2 regions of the Priestia sp. P1_B12_1 genome follow, and region 1 is predicted to be linked to the other one. Evidence: a T-box and tRNA genes for the amino acid it is inferred to sense, from the RefSeq annotation. Region 1 holds a T-box; the other holds one or more tRNA genes.
The links. The T-box of region 1 lies ahead of alaS (alanine--tRNA ligase). A T-box ahead of a tRNA ligase gene usually reads a tRNA of that ligase, here a tRNA-Ala.
Positions count from the first base shown of each region.

Region 2: it has a tRNA-Ala gene. The T-box ahead of alaS (alanine--tRNA ligase) is inferred to sense a tRNA for this amino acid. The anticodon was not compared.

Region 1 is NZ_JBFTZR010000001.1:795,494-804,082, forward strand. It holds gene alaS (alanine--tRNA ligase) at 1-2,427, opposite strand, end outside; T-box leader at 2,553-2,764, opposite strand; gene AC1D0Y_RS04215 (AI-2E family transporter) at 2,816-3,877, opposite strand; gene AC1D0Y_RS04220 (YrzQ family protein) at 3,992-4,126, opposite strand; gene AC1D0Y_RS04225 (hypothetical protein) at 4,152-4,343, opposite strand; gene recD2 (SF1B family DNA helicase RecD2) at 4,485-6,842, opposite strand; gene AC1D0Y_RS04235 (tetratricopeptide repeat protein) at 6,867-7,526, opposite strand; gene mnmA (tRNA 2-thiouridine(34) synthase MnmA) at 7,684-8,589, opposite strand, start outside.
Region 2 is NZ_JBFTZR010000003.1:69,921-78,509, forward strand. It holds gene AC1D0Y_RS11370 (hypothetical protein) at 1-307, opposite strand, end outside; gene pdxR (MocR-like pyridoxine biosynthesis transcription factor PdxR) at 816-2,252, opposite strand; gene AC1D0Y_RS11380 (DMT family transporter) at 2,389-3,288, shown strand; gene AC1D0Y_RS11385 (hypothetical protein) at 3,444-3,674, opposite strand; gene AC1D0Y_RS11390 (GH25 family lysozyme) at 3,856-5,157, opposite strand; gene AC1D0Y_RS11395 (HD domain-containing protein) at 5,383-5,931, shown strand; tRNA gene AC1D0Y_RS11400 (tRNA-Ala) at 6,038-6,109, shown strand; gene AC1D0Y_RS11405 (hypothetical protein) at 6,227-6,376, opposite strand; gene AC1D0Y_RS11410 (hypothetical protein) at 7,223-7,675, opposite strand; gene AC1D0Y_RS11415 (phosphoglycerate dehydrogenase) at 7,809-8,589, opposite strand, start outside.

The sequences.
Region 1 (8,589 bases):
TGGAGAAGCTAATACGATCACAGCGGATTCTAATTTTTGTTTTAAATCGTCAACCATTGCACGAAGGTTATTCATATCCGTTGCATTCACTTTCGCTGCTAGGACATTCACACCATTAATGTTTTGTACGCGGTCAACGAGATTGCCAGCTTCAATATTGCCAAGCTTTGTAGATAGTGAATCATTTTCACGCTGAAGATTACGAATTTCTTCTAGTAATCCTTCAACGCGCCCTACTAAATCACGCGGATTGGATTTTACTTTTGCCGCAGCTTCTTTTAGTAAGCCTACTTGATCGTTCATTAACTGATAGGCAGCTTTTCCAGTTACAGCTTCAATGCGTCGAGTACCTGCACCGATTCCCGATTCTGATACAATTTTAAATAAACCGATAACAGACGTATTTGGCACGTGACATCCACCACATAATTCTAAGCTGTAGTCGCCTACTTGTACTACGCGCACGATATCTCCGTATTTCTCACCAAATAGCGCCATTGCACCCATCGCTTTTGCTTCGTCAATTGCTTTGTTTTCAATTTGTACAGAGATACTGTCCCAAATCTTTTCATTAACGATTTGTTCAATTTTCTCAAGCTCTTCTTGTGTCACTTGACCAAAGTGAGAGAAGTCAAAGCGCAAGCGATCCGCTGTTACTAAAGAACCCGCTTGATTAACATGCGTTCCTAACGTATCTTTTAATGCTTGATGCAATAAATGTGTTGCCGTATGGTTTTTCACAATCGCACTGCGGTTTTCTTCATCAAGCCCCGCCGTATATGTTTCACCTTTTACAAGCTCACCGTTTGTTACAGCTACCGTTTGGACATTTTGGCCGTTTGGCGCTTTTTGAACGTCTTTTACTTCCGCTGTTCCTGAAGCACTTTGAATCGTACCTTGGTCCGCAATTTGACCGCCGCTTTCTGCGTAGAATGGCGTGTGGCTTAAGATGACTTGCGCTTCTGTTCCAGCTTCAGCGCGGTCAACAAGCTCACCGTCTACAATAATTGCTTCAACAACTGTTTCTACTTCATTTTTATCATAACCAACAAACTCACTTGCAACAGTTACTTCACCAAGTACGCCGCCTTGAACTTGCATAGAGCTAGAATCTTGACGAGCAGCACGTGCACGCTCACGCTGTGCTTCCATTTCGCGTTCAAAACCTGCATGATCAATTTTCATGTTCTCATCTTCTGCATATTCTTCCGTTAATTCAACAGGGAATCCATACGTGTCATATAAACGGAAAACATCTTCGCCTTGTACCATATCACTGTTTTGCGCTTTTTCTTTTTTAATAACGGTTCCCAAAATAGCTAGTCCGTCATTTAACGTTTCGTGAAAACGCTCTTCTTCATTTTTTACTACGCGCTGGATAAAATCCGTTTTTTCCTTTACTTCGGGATAGAAATCAACCATGATTTCACCTACTACCGGCACTAGCTCGTACATGAACGGACGATTAATGTTTAGCTTTTTAGCATAGCGAACTGCTCGGCGTAACAAACGGCGCAGCACATACCCACGACCTTCATTTGAAGGAAGCGCACCATCACCTACAGCAAATGTTACCGTACGAATATGGTCAGCAATAACTTTAAATGCCGTATCTTGCTCATCATTTGTACGATATTTAGCGCCTGAAATGTTTTCTGTTGCTTCAATAATTGGCATAAACAAATCTGTATCAAAGTTTGTTTGCACGTCTTGAATAACAGAAACCATACGCTCTAAGCCCATTCCCGTATCGATGTTTTTCTTTGGAAGCGGCGTGTACGTGCCATCAGGATTGTGATTAAATTGAGAAAATACAAGGTTCCAAATTTCTAAATAACGCTCATTTTCTCCACCTGGATATAATTCCGGATCAGTTAGGTCATTTCCATATGCTTCTCCGCGATCATAAAAGATCTCTGTATTTGGACCACTCGGACCTTCTCCAATATCCCAGAAATTACCTTCTAAACGAATGATGCGCTCTTTAGGCACGCCCATTTTTTCATTCCAAATCTTAAATGCTTCTTCATCTTCGGGGTGAACTGTTACAGATAGCTTATCTGCGTCGAATCCAATCCATTTATCGCTCGTTAAAAATTCCCATGCCCATTGGATGGCTTCTTCTTTGAAATAATCACCGATAGAGAAATTACCAAGCATTTCAAAAAACGTATGATGGCGAGCCGTTTTACCTACGTTTTCGATATCGTTTGTACGAATGGATTTTTGTGCGTTACAAATACGCGGATTTTGAGGAATAACACGACCATCAAAATATTTTTTTAATGTAGCTACTCCACTGTTAATCCATAATAAAGACGGGTCTTCATGCGGAACTAAAGATGCGCTTGGTTCTACATCATGGCCTTTTTCTTTAAAGAAATCTAAATACATTTGACGAACTTGTGCTGACGTCAGTTTTTTCATGATTGGTCCTCCTTTAATACTCTTCTTATTTATAGACAAAAAAATGATGACATAAAAGCATCTATTTTCTCTGTGTACAAAAGCAATTACTAGTTATTTGCACACAAAAAAACTCTCATCCCTGTAGCAGGGACGAGAGTTGAACTCGCGGTACCACCCTGATTATAAATGCCAAAAGCATTTATCACCTTCATAGCGTTAACGTTGCTGACACGGCAGGTTTTAGCCTGCACTCTGGACTAGCGTTCCGCTGCTCTTTGTTTAGCGCTTCTTTCAGCCAAGGAAGCCCTTCTCTAAAAACTAGTGTGCAACGTACTCGATCCATCATTGTGTTTAAAATATGTAGCGTTTTCTTATGGCGATATTATGACAAATTAACCGCTCTTTGTCAATGTTTGAGCGTATAAGAGCGGATATGCAAAATAGATATTTTAATGACTGCTAAAATTGGCACAGCCAAAATGAGACCCAATACTCCTCCAAATTCTCCTCCTAAAAGGAGCGCAAGCATGATAAACAAAGGATGAATATGAAGGCTCTTTCCTACGATAAGCGGAGACAGCACATTTCCCTCTAGAAACTGCAGCACAAAGATTATAATGACAATGGTAATAACCAACTTTATCGAGATTGTGGCTGCAATAATAGCCGCTGGAACCGCACCAATAATCGGGCCAAAATAAGGGATGATATTCGTTACGCCAATAATGAAGCCTAAAAGAAGTGCATAAGGCACATGAAAGAACCACAGTGCCGCTGTGGCAATCACACCAATAATGAGACAAACAAAAAATTGCCCTCTAATGTAATTGCCGAGTGATTCATTCACATCCGATAAAAAACGTTCGCCTGGTTTGTGCCACTTTTTAGGCGTGACATAAGCTGTTGCTTTCTTAATAGAGGAAAAATCCTTCAGCATATAAAAAACAATAAATGGAATAATGATTAAAATCAAAAAAGAGGTAATCAATGACTTTAATCCTTCCGCCACTTTTGTAAGCCACACGTTGAGCGTAGCCTCTACATCATCAATGCTGCCTTCAATTTTCTCATGTACACCGTTTGGAAGTGAAGTTGTACGATCATGAATCGATTCTACCCAATGTCTATATGTATTCGTAAAATGAGGCAGCTGTTCGTTTAAATCTTTTACTTGTTCCACAAAAATAGGATACGACTTATAGGCTCCAAACCCAATTCCTCCAAAAAAGATGATGTAGATCAGTAAAATAGCTAGAGGACGAGGCACGCCTTTATCATGCGTTTTTTCAATAAGCGGATGAAGTAAATATGTAATGAATGCTGCAATAAAAAAAGGCAGCAGTGCTTTTAAAAACATGTAAATAACAGGAAGCCATAAAAACTGGACTTTAAAAAAGACTAATATGCACAGCAGCGCTAATAACAGCAGTCCGAATCTATAGAACCATTTGAATGAACTATCTTTCAACGTAAACTCCTCCTCTCTTCTATTTTTTGATAAAGAAAGGAGTTTATACATGCAGTTGTCTCTTCTGCCTGCAAAAAAGCACTATTGCAGCTCAGTGCAATAGTGCTTTTTTTATTAGTGAATAGCTTTCATCATACGTTTACGCATTTTTTTCATATTTCTTTTTGTAAACATCTCTCGATCATCTGCCATTTTAAATGCATAAGCTCCAAGACCGAAAGCGACTACTGACGGAATGATTCTGCCCATTGCTCTTCCTCCCGGTAAAAAAGAATTAGAAATTGATTGTGCGCTCGTCGTCTGAGAATAAATCATCAAGCGAGCTCAATGTTCCATCTTCTTCTACTTGGTGAGTATTAATTTGTCCTTTTGAAATAGTCATTTCAATAAAACAATTCCAGCAGTAATACTGATTTACACCAATTTTGCCAACGTCAATACTTTTACAGTTTGGACATTTAAACAAAGTCGACACCTCTTTATACGTTCTACTTATATAAACGCATTATGTCCACTTCTTTCCATGTCCATACTTTATTTTCTGACAATTAGCAAAGAAGGATGGCAACAAAGGAGTTTATTTAACTCTTTGTTAGCATGCGAAAGGTTACATGAAATCATACGGCGTAACGTTTTCCATCCCAATATTTGCATCTTTCATAAATGGAATTTCGGGATCTTCTATGTCGTTATCCAAGCTTTCTCGAAGCAGCGGCTGTAAATTCGTTTGGCGAACGCTGTCTTCATTTCGGCTAACCCCAAGCTGAAACGCTTCGTCTTCTCCGCATAAAATTAAAAACTGTTTGCTTCGCGTAACGGCGGTATAAAGTAAATTGCGTCGCAGCATCCGGTAATAGCTTTTAACAATTGGAAGCACAACAATGGGAAATTCACTTCCCTGTGATTTATGAATGGAACAGCAGTATGCATGAGTTATTTGATTAAAGTCTTGCTTTGTGTAAGTTACTTCATTTCCTTCATATGAAATAACCAGCATATCCTGTTTTTCCGTATTTTCTTTGGCAAAGAAAACCGAAACGATTTCTCCCATATCTCCGTTAAATACGTTGCTATCCGGCTGATTTACAAGCTGCAGCACTTTATCTCCGACTCGGTACGTAATATCTCCGTGCTTAAGCTCTCTTCTTTGCTCAGAAGCCGGGTTAAATAATTCCTGAAGAACTTCATTCAGTTTATCAATCCCTGCAGGACCTTTATACATAGGAGCTAAAACTTGAATATCTTTAGCCGTATAGCCTTTTTTTAACGCATTCCCGCAAACTTGTTGCACAACGTTCGTAATGTGCTGTCCTTGACAACGAATAAAGGAACGATCTACTTGCTGCCTCGATAAGTCTTCCGGAAGCTTTCCTTTTTTTATTTCATGAGCCAAATCAATAATTGACGATCCTTCCGCTTGCCTGTATACATCTGTCAGACGGACGGTAGGAACTACTTCGGAACTCAGTAAATCTTTTAATACCTGTCCCGGACCTACTGAAGGAAGCTGGTCTTCGTCTCCAACTAAAATAACCTGTAAATTAGCAGGAAGAGATTTAAACAGCTGATGAGCGAGCCACAAATCTACCATTGATACTTCATCTACAATCAGTAATTTTCCGTCAATTGGATTTTCCTCATTATGATCAAATCCTTCTTGTCCGTTCCATTTTAATAATCGGTGAATCGTAACTGCCGGAAGTCCCGTCGCTTCGCTCATTCGTTTAGCAGCTCGTCCCGTAGGTGCCACAAGTAAAACAGGAAAAGCCTCATCTTTTTTATAGTCCCCTGGATTTAACGAACATCCGTGAAGTTCTGCATAAAGTTCGACTATTCCTTTAATAACCGTTGTTTTTCCTGTACCTGGTCCACCTGTTAAGAGAAGCATTGGAGACATTAAAGCGGTTTGTATACCCTTGCGCTGAGACGGTGCATATTGGACGTCTAACCGCTCTTCTAGTTCACCCAGAGCCAATAAAAATTCTGATTCCGGAAACTGCTCTTCGTACTGCGTTTGAGCCATAATTTTTTGAATAGCTTTAACCAGCCCTTTTTCAGCATAGAAAAGGGGAGGAAAATAAATTTTTTCGTCTTGGATGATAAGCTTTTTATCTGCTTTTAATGCGTCCACTTCTCTTGTAAGATCCATTTCAGACAGATTCTCATGCCTGCTTTTCCGAAGAAGCTCTGCTGTTTTTCCATACAGCTGGTCTGCCGTAACGTATACATGCCCCATTTGATTGCATTCTTGCTCAATGACGTATAAAATACCTGCGCGCAAACGATCAGGATGATTGGTTGCCATACCAAGCCTCTTTCCAAGTTCATCGGCCCTGCTAAAACCAATACCTTGAATATCTTCTACGAGCTGATAAGGATTATTTTGAACAATTTCAAGCGCTTCTTGTTTATACGCTTGGAAAATCTTCATCGAAAGCTGCGGTCCAAACCCGAGGTCTGTCAGCTTTACCATTACTTCTTCTAACCCTTGATGTTCACGAAGCTGCGTGACTAAAGCTTCTGCCTTGTCGGCTGAAAGCCTCGGAACCTCTTTTAGCACAGACTCATTTTGCAAAATACGAAAAATAGCGCGTTCTCCTAGGGCGTCCACAATGTTTTCAGCGGTTTTTTTACCGATGCCGTGAAATAAATCGCTAGACAGGTACTGAACAACCCCTTGCCTTGATTGCGGAAGTTCTTTTTTAAACTGTTCAACATGAAACTGCAGACCAAACTTTGGATGCTCTTTGAAGTCTCCGTAAAACGTGTATACTTCATCTTCATTCAGCTTAGGAAAATAGCCTGTAACGACCGTTTCTTTATCTTCAATCTCTAAATTTGTTTTTTTGATCCGTATCCGCGTAACGTTATATAAGTTTTCTTCGTTATGAAAGACCGTTACAATCGACGTGCCGCTTATATAATGACGTTCTGGCTGTGAAGGGTTCACTTGTTCTTCGTTCATGTTATCCTTCCTTTACCCGCTTTCTTAATGTTCTAATGTAGACAGCACTTGTTTGGCATTTGCTGCCATTACGTGATCTGGCTGCACGTTTAAAGCTTCATCTAACATCTCAATCGCCTTGTCTTTGTCATCTTTCATAGCATAAGCTACGCCTAAATTATAAAAAGCATCGGCATGTTCTGGCTCTTGATTGACTACCTTAAGAAATTCAGCAATTGCTTCATCTACCATTTCGAGCTGTGCTAAACAAAGACCGTACTGAAATTTTGCTTCTACATCATGTTCGTTTAGTTCTACCGCCCGCTGAAGATAAGGCATCGCGAAACGAATTTCTTCCATATGAAACAGCGTTAAACCAAGCATAAAGTACGCATCGGATGAGTCTAAGCCTTTTTTGATTGCTAAATCAAAGTAGTGCTTTGCCTGCTCAAGCTGCTCTGCATTAAAATAAATATTTCCTGCTCCGTAATACGCTGTTGCCGTTTCTTCATCTAATTCAATCGCACGTTCATAAAATTTCAAAGCACGATCCATCTCACTAACAGCCGCTAACAAATTGCCAAAATTCACATACACAATTGGATCTTTTGGATTATCTTCAATTGCTTCTGAAAATGTTTTAGCAGCCTCTTCAAATTTCCCTTCCTGCATATACTGGATTCCTAGCTGATTTTTATCTGTCATTTTTTCGTTCACTCCACTGTTTTAGTTATGATTTAAAAGATTTTCACATCATGAAAATCTACAATATGTAAGTTATTAGTTTACCCAATAAGTAAAGTATATCATAGAAAAACCTCAGCTATATACGGCCGAGGTTTTTCGTTCTTGCTTATATGAATTATACGTACCAGATTTGCTCTTCTTCTTGAAATACTTTGTCAATTGTTGCTCCGCCAAGACATTCATCGTCTTTGTAAAACACAACTGCTTGACCTGGCGTAATTGCGCGAACAGGTTCAGCAAAAATAACCTTAATTGTATCATCATCGACTTTTTCAACAGTTACTGCTGAATCGGTTTGACGATAGCGGAATTTTGCTGTACACGTCATTGGTGACGACCAGTCAAGGTCGCTTACCCAGCTGACATTGGTTGCTGTAAGAGATGTAGAATAGAGCAACTCATTGTGAAAACCTTGATCGACGTACAAAACATTTTTTTCTAAATCTTTTCCGACTACAAACCAAGGTTCACCGCTGCCGCCAATACCTAAACCATGGCGTTGGCCAATTGTATAGTACATGAGACCGTCATGCTTGCCTTTCACTTCGCCGTCAAGCGTTTGCATTACACCTGGCTGAGCAGGAAGATACTGACTTAAAAATTCTTTGAAGTTGCGTTCACCAATAAAGCAAATACCTGTGCTGTCTTTTTTCGTTGCTGTAGCAAGGCCTGCTTCTTTTGCAATTTCACGCACTTTTGATTTCTCAATTTCACCAATCGGGAACATTACTTTGGAAAGCTGATCTTGTCCTAATTGATTTAAGAAATACGTTTGATCTTTATTTCCATCTACGCCTCGAAGCATTTTATACTCCCCGTCGCGGTACGCAACGCGTGCATAATGTCCTGTCGCTAGATAATCTGCTCCTAGCGTCATTGCATGCTCTAAAAAGGCTTTGAATTTAATTTCTTTATTACACATTACATCAGGATTCGGTGTACGACCTGCTTTATATTCATCTAAAAAGTAGGTAAATACTTTATCCCAATATTGTTTTTCAAAGTTGACTGCATAGTAGGG
Region 2 (8,589 bases), on a different contig from region 1:
GTTTCCCATCTTTGTAAGAAGTAATTTCAATTCGTTTTTCAGTACCATCCGGCTGAAGAATTAATCCGTCGTATCCTTGACTTCCAATAATAAGCTTCAATTTTGAATTCCTCGGACAATAGGAAGATTGGCTGAAACAATAAAGCGGATAAAACTCTTCAAAAAACTTTTTGAAACGCCCTTTTTTAAGTCGGGCTAATTTTATATATTCTCTGTTTTGATGAATCATTTGCTGCGTATGTTCAAAATACTGCTTCATTTCTTCTTGCGTTCTGTACACATCAAGATCTTTAAATAATTCATCCATCTTTTTCACCTTCAATCCCACCAACTAAAAAAGGCTTCTTACTTAGTAGATACATATTCATAAATGTGTGTGACAATTTTCTTTTTTTTAGATATAGCCTTTTTTAAAACAAAACGTGCACACTTTTCATTTTTTTGCATATCTTGTTATTCGTGCGTTCAATTATGAGCGTACGTTTCAGCCTTTAGTTGTAAAAGATGAACCGCAAAGTTACAGCTGATGGCGGATGATATGCGTCTGATTATTTCATAAACTATAACAAACAGGAAACTTAACAATAATTGAGGTGTTGGAAATGTTTGATAATGATTACGTAGTTAAAACCATTCACGATTTACATGTAAAACGTACAGAAAGCAAATTAAAAGTCTTCTTAACTTATTTTTATCATAAAAAATAACATGGATTTATAGACGGTAATATATAGTCAGTTGTTACTTGGAGTTTTTTATAGGAAGAAGAGTTTGATACAAGTAAAAAGGAATAGCGAATAATCCGCTATTCCTTTTTACTGTACTTGCAATTCCCGAATAAGTTCAGCAAGAATTTTAATACTTCTATCGATATCTGGTAAAGAGGCATAGGCGTAAGAAAGCCGGAGATAACTGCCGGTTTCTTGTGCATAGATACTTCCGGAATTAAGCAATATCCCTCTTTTTAAAGCACGAGAGTATAAAGATTTCATTGAAATAGAAGGTTGAATATGCACCCATATAAAAAAGCCTCCTTCAGGATTCGTCCATGTCGCTACATCTCCTGCATATGTTTCTAAAGCATTCAGCATAACTTTTCTTCTTGTTCGCAATTCGGTTCGTACCGTTTCCATATGCTGTTGATATAAGCCATTTTTAAACCATTCTGCTGCCACTCTTTGAGACAATGAGCTAGATCCATAATCCGTTTGCATTTTAATATCCGCCAAACGCTCAATGACTGGTTCTGGGCCGACTATCCATCCGATACGTAATCCCGGGCTTAATGTTTTAGAAAGACTGCTAACATATAACACGTGTCCATTTCTATCTAAAGCCTTTAATGGCAACGGAGGCTGTTTATTTAGCCATAATTCGCGGTATAAATCATCTTCAATAATAGGAAGCTGATGTTCCTCACATTCTTTCAGCAAATCGTAACGCCTTTTTTGTGACATTAATGTTCCCGTTGGGTTATGAAAACATGGATTTGTATATAAAATAGCTTGCCCTTCTTGAGGGTCGGCGCGTTTTATAGCTGTTACTTTTATTCCTTCCTCATCCATAGAAAGACCTTTGAGTTTCATTCCCGCTGATTGAAATACATGTAAGGAGTATAGATAAGAAGGTTTTTCTAGCAAAACCGAAGAGTTCTTTTGCAGCAGTCCAATTGAAATAAGCTGAAGAGCTTGAAGAGCGCCGGAAACAATTAAAATAGAATCTGGAGAAGATTCTATTTTAATTGTTTTCATATACGCACTTAACTCTTTTCGTAAAGGAAAATACCCCTTTGGTTCTTCGTATCCCAGAACCTCCATGTTTTTTGCTACTTTTTCCATAGCGTATTTCATTTTATCTTTAGGGAATATGTCAGGTGAAAGCTCTCCTTTGCTTAATTGAATAAGGTTTGAGTTAAATTCGGATTCATTAATATCTTGTACCATTGCTTGACTCGGACGATGCATACCTGATTTCACATGAACATTCCAATCGGGCGGAGTCGTAGCCAAAAGTGTCCATGTATTATTTATAACGATTGTTCCCTTTCCCATCTTACCTTCAATTAAACCGTCCGCTGTTAATTCCTCTAATGCCGTGATGACCGTACTTCGGTTAACATCGAACATAGCAGCAAGCTTTCGCTGACTAGGAATTTTACTTCCAATCGGCCATTCTCCACGCGCAATTTTCTCTTTCATAAAATCAATGATGTGTTTGTATTTTGGATAACTTGAACTGTTTCCTTGATTCATACATTTACTCCTGTTTTTAAAGTGGTTGGGTTAATTGCTTTTAAACTGGTTGAAGACATTTTATCAAATGTTTATTAACATGGGAACCACAATAGATACTGGTTGGATTCAAAATGAAAAATGGAGATGAATAGGCATGAAATTAACGTTTAGTCTGGTGTTCTTACATATACTGATGATTAGCTTATGGGCTTCAGCATTTCCAGTTATTCAAATAGGACTGGAATCGTTTTCTCCTCAGCACCTTGCTTTTGTTCGGTTAAGTATTGCTTCTTTAGTACTGTTAGTTATTGCAATAGCTACACGCATGCGCTTGCCTGATATAAAAGATATTCCACTTCTTTTAGCACTCGGTTTTTTAGGTTTTACCGTATATCACACGGCATTAAACATTGGAGAAAAAACGGTGAGTGCGGGTATTGCGAGTTTACTGGTCTCGACTACTCCTATTTTTTCTTCCCTTTTAGCTATTTTTCTTTTTCAGGAGGAGTTCGGAAAAAGAAAATGGATTGGATCTGCAGTAAGCTTTGCAGGTATTGCACTTTTAACCTTCAGCAAAGAGAACTTTGTACACTCAATTAATGGAATCTTACTGATTCTGCTAGCTGCCCTTGCAGAAAGCATCTATATAGTATGTCAAAAAAATTTATTAAAAAAGTATGGTTTTCTTTCTTTTGTGACGTACAGTATTTGGGGGGCTACAATTTCTATGCTTGTTTTTTTACCTGGGTTAGAAACAGAACTTGCACATATCTCTGTCAGATCAGCGATAAGCGTGACATATTTAGGATTATTTCCAACCGTTATTCCCTACATGGTACTCGCTTATCTGACATCGCGTATAGGTTCTGCTGAGGCTGCCATTTCTCTTTACTTAACTCCTGCGCTGTCCTTTTTCTTAGCGTGGCTGCTTTTAAAAGATATCCCGAGTGCAGCTTCCATTGTGGGAAGCATCATTACGTTATGCGGCGTGTTGCTTACACATAGTAAAAGAAAAGTAGTGGTAAAAGAGACAAAGTTCACAATGCAAAGATAATGTGTATGCTTTAAGGAGTTGTCTTAGAGGCTATGTTTTTATTTATACATTTTATTTAGAACATACTTTAATTTCTTCTTTTCGCAGTTTAATTAACAATTAATAAAAAAGCGCCTTTCTTTAATCTTAAACCAAGATTAAAGAAAGGCGCTTTTTTATGTAGTTTCTAATTCCGCTTTTATTTTCCCAGCCACTGCGTGAGTCAGCTGCTGAAGATCGTAAATCTCTTCTCCTGAAAGTACTACATGTCCGTTTAAAACGTGGTTATGTTTATATGCTCGATACGTCACTTCGATACTTTTTATCGCACGCTCTACTTCATCATTCACCATAATACTTTCATAGTGATAGGATAGTGTTTCAATTCGAATCTGCGTATTTTTCATATTCATTCACCCTCCATGAGCCGTTGACTAAAAATATGACTGTTAGAGGTGAACTATACATAGAAACTTTTTTGTTATCACCTACTTTGTTATTTAGAACATATTTTAATTACTTAATTTATCTCTGCTATTCTTTTTTTACAAAATACCAAAATAAACCCCTGCTCTTCGGAGCGGGAGTTTATTGCTTGTAGTACCAACCTTTTTTATCTAAAAACTGTTTAACTTTTACAAAATCCAGCCCAGCTGCGGTAAGTTCAGCGGACGGATTACCTATTGCATGTACGTGTAATTCACTGTCGATTCCTTCATTTTTTAAGAAAGCACGAAACTCTGTTTCCATGTCTTTACTTAATCCGCCTGTTTTAATTGTAATTGGGATAGGTTCTACGTCTTTCATTTGCACAAATCCACCTGGAACAGCCCATGCTGCATTCGTATAGCCATATACACTAAATACCGTGCCTTTTTTTATAGTTCTAAAATTCTCTGTTATATTCGCATATTTGTAGACTCCAATATCCTTCTTCGCTTTTACTTGAAAAGAATATTTATCTCCGAGTGAAGTAACCTTTGGTAATGATTCTTCGACAGGATTGCTTACACCCTTAAGCAATTCCATTATTTTAGCTAATGTTTTCTCATCAGCTTTTCCAGTTGACGTTAATCCATACTTTTCTTGAAGAGCTTTAACAGCCGCAACAGTTTCACTGCCATATTGACCATCGGTCCCTTGCTGGGAAATTTCAAATCCTAATTTAATTAATTTTTGCTGCAGTTCTTTTACAGCTAGTCCGCTATCACCTTGCTGTAATTGTGCTGATGGCTTATTATTTTCCACCACCGTCACGTCCGTATTAATACTATTAAAGAAATCCAGATCCATTTCATTGATATCAACATTGCCTTTAATCCCATTTACTTTTCCTTGATCTGTATATTGAAACATAGACCATCTATCCCAAATCCCCGTATCACCTGGGTTAGCAAATCCCTTAGAGCGGTTACTTCCACTGTAACGAGCTATCCATAGCGGATATCTTGCCACAGCGCTTGTAAAATTGGATTTAATAAAACTATACCCTGTGTAAAGAATAGGCGTAATGCTTGTTTTCCTTTCAATATACTCCATCCATCTAACTGCAAAGGCTGTGACCTGCGCTTTTGTTTTCCCTTTATTTTCTTCCAAATCTAAGCAATGAGGCAAATCAACCTTCATGCTACCTAATTTATTTAAAAAGAAATTAACTTCTGCAATGGGATCATTATCAGCATGAGCAAAGTGATAAAAGCCTACACGTAGACCTGCATTTTTTGCACCTATATAATTATCATATGATTTTTTATCTAAGAAGGTTGTACCTTCTGTTAATTTAATATACGCGCCTTTTACACCATCCGACGCCACTTTTGCCCAATCAATTGTTCCGTTGTGATGAGAAACATCAATGACCTTAATATTTTGATTATTACGGTTTTGCATTGCTATCACTCCTTCATACAAACTATGAATAAAAAAGGAAATGGCAACTGATACAGGCCTATTAAATAGATATTAGGTCTTATAAAAAAACTACAATATGAAGGGATTTTAATAGCCTTCCCTTATTATAAGAAATGAATTTGTGCAATTTTATAAAGTGAAGAAAGCTATATTCGTTTATACTATTAATATGAAGATATACTGAATAAAAAGTGGAGGAATATGATGTCTTTAATAAAAGAAGCACGTAGATATGCAGAACACGCTCATAGCGGCCAAATGCGCAAACTGTCCGATAAACCTTATATTGTTCACCCTATTAATGTAGGTAATATTTTAGAAAAAGCGGGTTTTAGTGAAGAAGTAATTGCAGCAGCTTATCTGCATGATGCTGTAGAAGATACAAGTGTAACACTCGAAGAAATTGTACAAAGATTTGGTTTAGAGGTAGCGGGGATTGTTGAAGCTCATACAGAAAACAAATCAAAAAGCTGGGAAGAACGTAAACAGCATACAATTCAAATTGTGAAAACTGGTTCTCTTGAAGTGAAATCTTTAATTGTAGCAGATAAATTAGACAATTTACGGTCTTTAAAAGAAAGCTACGATCAGCAAGGAGATACGATTTGGAATAGCTTTAAAAGAGGATTCGAAAAGCAGAAATGGTACTACGAATCCATCAGCAAATACGCTGCAAAAGGATTGGAACCAAGCCAAATTCCAAGTTTTTTTTATACGTACAAACAAGAAGTAAATGATTTTTTTAGAAGTTAATATTCATATGAAGAAATTAGAAAACACTGAAAATAACTATTGCGAACGCGCGGCATACGTATTAAAATATAGTAGAGTCAACACGCAATAAAGACTCTACATAATCGGGACTGTAGTTCAGTGGGAGAATACTTGTCTGGCAGACAAGGGGTCGTGGGTTCGAATCCCATCAGTTCCATAAAACCAGTCGCATCAACAGTTTAAAACACTTTAAAACTCTGCAGAATGGAATGGTTGCAATACTATTTCATCTGACCTCTTCATGATTTCCATGAAGAGGTTTTTTATTTTCTTTTTACGATTGATCCTCATGGTTTTTATGATTATTTTTTTCACTGCTTCTGCTTACAATTTCTCTAAGTTCGCCCTCGTCGCCTTTTGCATTGATGATTTCAAAAAGCTGATTCAACCCTTCACTTGTTTCATCATTTGGTTCTTTGCCCATTCTATCCCCTCCTTTTGCTTCTAGGATACCCATTTTTTTCACATTGTTTCACGAAAAAAGCAATTCATCAATATTAATTCGCCGTAAAAGTATACCTTTACGACCCTTGTACAATTACTGGTTATACAGATATACTCAATCAATTCTTTCAATTTTGCAGCGTTTTATAGGGCTTCTAATACTCATCTATAATGAAATGATCATCACAAACTTCGCTAAAATCGTTCTCTTCGTGGAGATCTACTTCTTTATCTTTAGATATCTCGGTTTCTATTGTAAATAGTTTAAAAAGCTTGTTTAACATTGTTCCACCTCATATCTTTTATTAATACATTCAGTATGATTAATTTATATGAAGCCAGTATGAATTGAAACTTAAGATAATGTGAATGTAGACATTAACGTGAGATGTTAAGCATGCTTATACCCTGGACAGAAAAGTTATTTCATTCTACAAAGAAGTGATTAGTATATCAGCTGTATGTGGCCTTCGTTCTATAACAGTCGTTTTTGTTATTCGTTTTGCCATTGTACTAGGTAGCTTAGTTTTATGTATTATCGCTTTAATCCTTTGGTTATCAACATCCTTAAATACCATTCAAATGGCTTGTGTAGTTGGAATTATCCTTTTGCTTGCTTTGTTTTTCTTTAGTTATATCCACAATTGAACGAAAAAACGCAAGCTATAAAAAAAACTTTGTATGTTGCTGCAAAGTTTTTTTCATAGACACTTACTGTTTGTTAAGAACTGTATGAAATATGAAATAGCTCATACACTTCTTATACAATCGTTAAGACCGATGCTTTTTTAATACTTCTACTATCACTTCTTAAAGTAGTAATCACCTATTCTTTTGTAGTCATAAAATGAAGAATCCTTACCTTTTTTTCACAATATTCAATAATTTCATAACAGACTGTGAGAATATCATGTCTAGACAGTTCTATTTCATCAAATACAAATTTTGAAAGCTGCTTCTGCAGAACCTCCAGCTTTTTGCTGTCTTCTTCATCGATCCATAGCCCTTCCGTAATACACACATCTGCTAGTTTGTTAATAGATTGAGCCGTCCAGTTTAATCCGGCTGAAGAAACAGTTTTTGTAAGTAAATCGTTTTTTATAGCTAGAATAACTTGACACACATGGGTATAGGCATCAACTTTCTTTTGGATAAATGCTTTGCGAAGCTCTTGCTTGTATTGCTCTTTCGACATCACTATGGCTACGACAGACGTAATGAATGTTCCTGCCAGCGCGATGAGCGACCCTATCAAAATTCCGATCAGTTCTCCTGACAAAACGTTCACCTCTTTAAAGGTATTTCTATATGCTATGGGAATGAAGGAAATGATATGAAGATAAACACTATGTAAAAACAGCCCTAACTTTTCTAAGTTAGGGCTGCAACACTAGAATATGATAGTAACCAAATTAGATAATACGACTTGTAATAATTCCTTCAATTTGACCAATTTTTTCTTCTAGCTCAGGCACAATCTCGTCACTTACTTGATTGTCAATATCAATCATTGTATACGCATATTCACCGCGGCTTCTGTTCACCATATCTGCGATGTTTAAATTGTAGTTTGAGAAAACTTGCGTAAGTTGTCCTACCATATTCGGCACATTGTGATGGAAAGCAGCTACGCGTTTTTTCCCAGTGTAAGGAAGAGATGCATTCGGGAAGTTTACTGAGTTTTTAACGTTTCCTGTTTCTAAGAAATTTTTCACTTGACGTGCTGCCATTACCGCACAGTTTTCTTCTGATTCTTGAGTTGATGCCCCTAGATGAGGAATTGGCACAACATTTTTCATGTTCAAGACATTTTGATTTGGGAAATCTGTAATGTATCGTCCAACTTTTCCACTTTCAAGAGCAGCTTTCATATCTTCTTCGTTTACAAGCTCACCGCGTGAGAAGTTCAAAATATGAACATCCGGTTTCATGATGCTGAACGTTTCTTTATTGAAAACACCTTTTGTATCGTCCGTTAATGGAACGTGAACCGTAATATAGTCAGATGCTGCAAATAGTTCTTCTAGAGACATTGCACGCTGTACGTTGCGAGACAAATTCCAAGCTGTATTAACAGAAATGAATGGATCAAAACCAATTACGTCCATATCTAAATCAAGCGCATCGTTTGCTACAAGAGCACCAATTGCACCTAAACCAATAACGCCTAACGTTTTACCTTTGATTTCTTTT